Regions from separate parts of the Actinomadura napierensis genome, predicted to be linked through region 2. Evidence: riboswitches for the same ligand, from Rfam matches in the RefSeq annotation. Region 2 holds a riboswitch; the other holds the start of a gene.
The links. A riboswitch is a leader RNA that binds a small molecule or an ion and turns the genes downstream of it on or off. The one in region 2 is predicted to bind glycine.

Region 1: linked by a shared signal. The riboswitch ahead of gcvP (aminomethyl-transferring glycine dehydrogenase) and the one ahead of gcvT (glycine cleavage system aminomethyltransferase GcvT) in region 2 are both predicted to bind glycine.

What each region holds. Positions count from the first base shown of each region.
Region 1 is NZ_BAAAMR010000162.1:7,326-10,724, forward strand. Features, by position in the region: gene ABD296_RS45655 (lysylphosphatidylglycerol synthase transmembrane domain-containing protein) at 1-1,609, opposite strand, end outside; glycine riboswitch at 1,887-1,981, shown strand; glycine riboswitch at 1,982-2,092, shown strand; gene gcvP (aminomethyl-transferring glycine dehydrogenase) at 2,152-3,399, shown strand, end outside.
Region 2 is NZ_BAAAMR010000074.1:27,120-30,518, forward strand. Features, by position in the region: gene ABD296_RS33200 (serine hydroxymethyltransferase) at 1-9, opposite strand, end outside; gene gcvH (glycine cleavage system protein GcvH) at 11-415, opposite strand; gene gcvT (glycine cleavage system aminomethyltransferase GcvT) at 431-1,534, opposite strand; glycine riboswitch at 1,608-1,708, opposite strand; glycine riboswitch at 1,713-1,808, opposite strand; gene ABD296_RS33215 (hypothetical protein) at 2,001-2,375, opposite strand; gene ABD296_RS33220 (3-oxoacyl-ACP reductase) at 2,501-3,265, opposite strand; gene ABD296_RS33225 (aldehyde dehydrogenase family protein) at 3,305-3,399, opposite strand, start outside.

The DNA of each region.
Region 1 (3,399 bases), on a different contig from region 2:
GGCTGCCGACCTGCGGGATCACGATGTACCCGGCGACCGACAGGCCGACGATGCTGAAGATCGTCCGGGGCCGGAAGCGCTCCAGCCGGACCGGCGCCGCCTCGGTCTCCGGCTTCAGCGCGACGATCTGCTCCCGGATCCGGGTGAGCAGGTCCCGGTCGCGGCGCAGCGCCGTCCGCGTCGCCCGCGACAGCGCCACCCGCTGCAGCAGCGGGACCGCCGCGGCGAGCGCGTCCTCGCCGAGCACGGACGCGGCGGTCCGCACGGCGCGCTCGGGGCCCGCGTGCAGGGCCACGGTGGTGAGCAGCTGCGCCAGGTCCAGCAGCAACGCGAGGTCGCCGGAGGCGATCTCCCCGGACCGCATGTCGGTGAGGTACACGCGGCCGTCGTCGCCGACGAGGACCGTGTCGTCCTCCAGCCGCCGGTGCGCGAGCCGGCCCTCCTGCAGCCGCCGGAACTGCCGCCACGCGTCGGCGAGCATCCCGTCGGTGAGTTCGTCGCCCGGGACGTCCGCGAGCCGCCGCCCCGGCACGTGCTCGAAGGCCAGCAGCGCCGCCTCCGTGCCGACCTCGGACGTCCCCACGAGCCGCGGCGTGCGCGCGCCCGCGGCGTCCACCGCGTACGCCATCAGGGACTCGAGCTCCAGGGAGCGGCGCAGCGGGCGCAGCGCCCGTCCCGTGGTGGTGCGGCTGAGCCGCAGCGTCCGCCACATCCGGTACAGCAGCCCGGCGGTCTGCTGGTCGCGGTCCAGGACCCGGACCTCCAGGTCCCACGGGCCGGTCCGCCGCGCTGCGCGGTCCTTTTCGCCGTCCCGGTCGAGCAGGACGCCGTAGCGGCGGTCCTGGCCCGTCTCACCGGGGTCGTCGAGGCGGGCGGCGCGGCGCGGGGACAGCCCCAGCCGCTCCAGCGTGGAGACCACCGCCGTCCCGGACGGCCGCGGGTTCGGCGTGCCGGCCGCGTACAGGGTGCCGTAGCCGATCGCGCGGCCGAGCAGGTAGGTGGCGGCGAGCGCCGCGACGGACGCGTACGACGCGGTGAGCCCGGTCAGCGCGGCCAGCCCGATGAACGTCCACGTCACCGCCTGCCAGCGGGTCCGGCCCGCCATCCCGACCGCCGTGACGAACGCGATCACCGGCGCGATGTCGGTGTGCACCGGCGCGGTGCTGGTGCCGCCCCAGATCAGCGAGTCCAGCACCCCGCCGGGCGCCGCGCTGGTCACCCAGTCGTCCAGGCCGACCGTGACGCCGAACGCGATCACGGCGGCCAGCAGCGCGATCGCCACCCGCATGCCGTCCTTGCGGAACATCCGCTCGACCGCGAACGCGATCGGCGCGGTCAGCACGCCGAAGCTGGAGGCGAGGGTGGCCAGCGACAGCAGCATGCGGGGGGCGTGCGCGGTGCCCTGCGCGATGTCGGTCTGCAGCCCGTGCGTGGTCTGCTGGGCGATCGACACCAGCAGCATCACCGCCGCGAGCCCAACGCAGGAGACCCCGAACCTGATCGCGTCGCCGGACCGGCGGATCCGGTCCGGCTGGGCGGGCTCGTCCACGGGGACGCCGGCGGTGGCGCCCGTCGACGGGCGCACCGCCCCGCCGTGGGTCTGTGTCACCGCCGTATCGCCGCCCTGACCGTCCGCCATCGTGATCAGCGTCCCAGGGCCGGCGGGGCGCCGTCGAGCGGCGGCCCCCGGCCCGGCCGGCCGCCTGGACGGCGCCGCGGCCCGTCCCGCCCCGGTGAGCTGTGCACATCGTACTTGCCGGTAGATGCCCGGGCCGTCCATCACCCCGGTTCCGCGCGGCGGGACGCGCCGCCGTCGCGACGGCGGGCGGGGGCGCGCGACGATCGCCGGGGCGATGGTTGGGTAGGGTTTGTTCCGGACATGCCGTCGACCCTGTGCGGGAGAGACCCCACGCGGCCAGCGTGGGGCGCCGAAGGGGCAACCTCCCCGGAACCTCTCAGGCAAAAGGACCGCTCGGGCGAGGCACCTCTGGAAAGCAGGCGCCGATCCCCCTGACCGGGGAGGGCGGCTCACCGAAGGGGAAATCCCGCTGCGCGGGGGAAGCTCTCAGGTGCCGATGACAGAGGGGGAGACCGGCCGCCGGCCGTAGCCGGCGGCGGCCCTGAGCGACCGCAGCAGCCAGGAGGCTCTCCATGACCGCCCAGTTCTTCGCGCCCGTGGCCTCGCCGCAGGATGCCCGTTCCACGTTCGCCGACCGCCATGTCGGCCCGTCCCCGGACGAGCGGGCCCGGATGCTGGCCGCCATCGGCTACTCCGGCGCCGAGGCGCTGATCGGCGACGCCGTCCCGGCCGGGATCCGCACCTCCCGGCCGCTGGAGCTGCCGCCCGCGCTGAGCGAGACCGCCGCGCTGGCCCGGCTGCGCGAGCTGGCGTCCCGCAACACCGTGCTCACCTCGATGATCGGACTCGGCTACCACGGGACGACGACGCCGGGCGTGATCCTGCGCAACGTGCTGGAGAACCCGGGCTGGTACACCGCCTACACGCCCTACCAGCCGGAGATCTCGCAGGGCCGCCTCGAGGCGCTGCTGAACTTCCAGACGGTCGTCGCCGACCTGACCGGCCTGCCGGTCGCCAACGCCTCCATGCTGGACGAGGGCACCGCCGCCGCCGAGGCCATGGCCCTCGCGCACCGCGTGTCCAAGCGCAAGGAGCCCGGGACGTTCCTGGTGGACGCCGACGCGCTCCCGCAGACGATCGAGGTCGTGCGGACCCGGGCGGTCCCGCTCGGCATCGAGGTCGTCACCGCGGACCTGTCCGGCGGTCTGCCGGACGGCGACTTCTTCGGCGTCCTGCTGCAGTACCCGGGAGCGTCGGGCGTCGTCCGCGACCTGGAGCCGCTCGCCGCGCAGGCGCACGAGCGCGGCGCGAAGGTCGTCGTCGCCGCCGACCTGCTCGCCCTGACGCTGCTGCGGCCGCCGGGCGAGTCCGGCGCCGACATCGCCGTGGGCTCCGCGCAGCGGTTCGGCGTCCCCTACGGGTTCGGCGGCCCGCACGCCGGCTACATGGCGGTCGGCGAGGGCATCCAGCGGCAGTTGCCCGGACGCCTCGTCGGCGTGTCCGTCGACGCCGACGGCGCCACCGCCTACCGCCTGGCCCTGCAGACCCGCGAGCAGCACATCCGCCGCGAGAAGGCCACCAGCAACATCTGCACCGCGCAGGTCCTCCTGGCCGTGATGGCGAGCATGTACGCCGTCTACCACGGGCCGGAGGGGCTCGCCGCCATCGCCCAGCGGACGCACCGCCGCGCCGCCGAGATCGCCGCGGGGCTGCGCGCCGGCGGCGTCGAGATCGTCCACGGCGCCTTCTTCGACACCGTCCTCGCCCGCGTCCCCGGCCGGGCCGCCGAGGTCGCCGAGGCCGCCCGCGAGCGCGGGATC
Region 2 (3,399 bases):
CAGACCCACGTCAGCTCTCCTCGATCAGCTTGTCGTAGGACTCGGCGTCCAGCAGGTCGCCCGGCTCGTCGGAGATCCGCACCTTGAAGATCCAGCCCTCGCCGTACGGGTCGTCGTTGATCACCTTGGGCTCGTCCACCACCGCGCCGTTGATCGCGGTGATCTCGCCGCTGACCGGCGAGAACAGGTCGCTGACCGACTTGGTCGACTCGATCTCCCCGCACGGCTCGCCGGCCTCGACGTTGTCGCCCTCGGAGGGCTGCAGCTCGAGGTAGACGATCTCGCCGAGCGCGTCGGCGGCGTGCGCGGTGATGCCGACCGTGACGATGCCGTCCTCTGCTTCTGAACCAGCAGGGCCGAGGCCGGCCACCCACTCGTGCTCTTCGCTGTAGCGGAGCTGCTCCGGAACGCTCACGTCTTTTTCTCTCTTTCAGGAACGCTTGTAGAACGGCAGTGCGACCACGTCGACCGGCTCCTGCCTGCCGCGCACATCCACGGCGAGGCCGGTCTCCTCGACGCCGCTGTCGAGGTAGGCCATGGCGATCGGCCTGCCCAGTGTGGGCGACGGGGCACCGCTCGTCACCACACCGCACGGCGTGCCGCCGGACGTGACGACCTGGTACCCCTTCCGGGGCGCGCGACGCCCGCGCGCCACCAGTCCCACGAGCCTACGGCCCGCGGGGGTCTGCGCCTGCGCCGCCAGGGCGGCCTTGCCGACGAAGTCGACCGCCTTCTCGAGTTTGACGACACGTCCGAGGCCGGCCTCGAACGGGGTGGTCTCCGCGGTCAGCTCGTTGCCGTACAGCGGCATGCCCGCCTCCAGCCGCAGCGTGTCCCGCGCCGACAGCCCGGCGGGCACCACCCCGTCGACCGCGGCCAGCGCCTTCCACAGCGCGACGGCGTCGGACGCGTCGACGAACAGCTCGAAGCCGTCCTCGCCGGTGTAGCCGGTACGGGCGATGAGGGCGTCCACCTCGGCGACGCGGTCGGCGAGGATCGCGTAGTAGCGCAGGTCGGCGAGCGGCGCGCCGGTGAACCCCTCCAGGATCGCCTGCGCCCGCGGGCCCTGCAGGGCGATCAGCGCGTAGGCGTCGGAGCGGTCGTCCACGGCGGCCTCGAAGCCCGCGGCCCGCTCGGTCAGCGCCTCCCGGACGACCGCGACGTTCGACGCGTTCGCGACGACCATCCACGTCTCGTCCGCCAGCCGGTAGACGATCAGGTCGTCCAGGACGCCGCCGTCCGGATCGCAGATCATCGTGTAGCGGGCCTTGCCCACCGCCATCGGCGACAGGTTCCCGACCAGCGCGTAGTCGAGCGCGTTGGCCGCGCCCGGACCGGACAGGAAGATCTCTCCCATGTGGGACAGGTCGAACAGCCCCGCGCCGGTGCGGACGGCCTGGTGCTCGGCGGTCTCGCTCGCGTAGCGCAGCGGCATCAGATGGCCGGCGAAGTCGACGAGATTCGCGCCGAGGTCCTGGTGGACGTCGTGCAGCGGCGTCTTCTTCGCGGCCTTCGAGGACGGATCGGCGGACATCGGTTCGGCTCCTTCGTCACGGGCGCGCGTGGTCCATCGTCCCACTCGCGCACCGGGCGTATCGGTGCCTCCCCCTCTGTCATCGGCGCCTGAGAGCTTCACCCGCCGCCCCGGTACGGGACGCGGCGCGGGCTTTCACCTTCGGCGGGGGAACGCGTCCCCGCTTTCCAGAGGTCGCCTGCTCCGTGCGGTCCATGGGCCTGAGAGGTTCCGGGGAGGATTTGCTCCTTCGGCGTCCCACACCGGCTGCGTAGGACTCTCCCGCACGGGATTAACGGCTGCGCGCAAGGCTAGCAGCGGCAACGCCATGCCACCAGCGCCCGACGCCGGCTCCGCACGCGGGCTCGGCGGCGTGCCGGCCTCAGGCGTTGCGATCGCGTGCGAAGCCAAGTTCGAGCCTGCGAGGACTTGATCGCGCAGCGAGCCCCCAGGCCCGACCGCCGAGGGCGATGCAATGGGCGGGTGTCTATTTGGGCGTCGCCGCGGGGGTGCCGGACATCGCCTTCACGCACGTCTGCAGCGCCGCCTTGATCTTGGCCAGCTCGGCCTTGGACGGCGTAGAACTCGGGTGCGGGCTGGGCATCGTCACGCCCTGCTTGCGCACGCAGTCGTTGAACTTCTTGGCGGCCGCCGCCGTCCCGCCGCCCGGGGCGGTCGGCACGGCGCTCGCGCCGCCGCCGGCCGAGCCGCCGGACCCGTCGGACGTCCCGGACGGCGCCGGTGCCGTCGCCGGGGAGGAGGCCGGGGAACCGGACGCGGCCGAGTCCTTCTTGCCGTCCGAGCCGCCGCATCCGCCGAGCGCGAGCGACAACGCCAGGACCGCCACGAGACTGCGCTTCACAGGGATCACTTCTCCAGGGACCGGGATGGAAAGCGCCATGATGCGCAGAAAACCGTGCGCGCGCATACCGACGCGCATGCCAAGAAAACGCGGTTCGCTTAGCACCGCACCTCATAACGGGCGCTCTAGAGCGGCGTCACATAGGCCCCGGAGATGCCGCCGTCCACCAGGAACTCCGACGCCGTGATGAACGACGCGTCGTCCGACGCCAGGAACGCGACCGCCGCCGCGATCTCCGACGCCTCGGCGAAGCGCCCCACCGGGACGTGGACGAGGCGCCGCGCGGCCCGCTCCGGGTCCTTGGCGAACAGCTCCTGGAGGAGGGGGGTGTTCACGGGTCCGGGGCACAGCGCGTTCACGCGGACGCCCTGCCGCGCGAACTGCACGCCCAGTTCCCGGGACATCGCCAGGACGCCGCCCTTGGACGCGGTGTAGGAGATCTGCGAGGTCGCCGCGCCCATCACCGCCACGAACGACGCCGTGTTGATGATCGACCCCTTGCCCTGCTCCAGCATGTACGGGATGACGTGCTTGCAGCACAGGTAGACGCTGGTCAGGTTGACGTCCTGGACGCGCTTCCAGGCGTCCAGGCCGGTCTCCAGGATCGAGTCGTCGTCGGGCGGGGAGATCCCGGCGTTGTTGAACGCGACGTCGATGCGCCCGTAGGCGTCCCGGACCGTCCGGTAGAGGGCCTTGACCTCGTCCTCGCCGGTCACGTCCACCTTGACGAACAGGCCGCCGAGCTCCTCGGCGGCGCTCTTGCCGGCGGTCTCGTCGACGTCGGCCACGACGACCTTCGCGCCCTCTTCGGTGAAACGGCGCGCGGTGGCCAGGCCGATGCCGCTGGCGCCGCCGGTCACGACGGCCACCCGGCCTTCCAGACGCTGCATGCTGCTCTCTCTCCTGTCACTGACCGAAACTTGCGGGGGCTACTCGCTCGCGATGAAGACGTTCTTGGTCTCGGTGAACGCGCCGAGCGCGTCCGGGCCCAGCTCGCGGCCGAGGCCGGACTGCTTGAACCCGC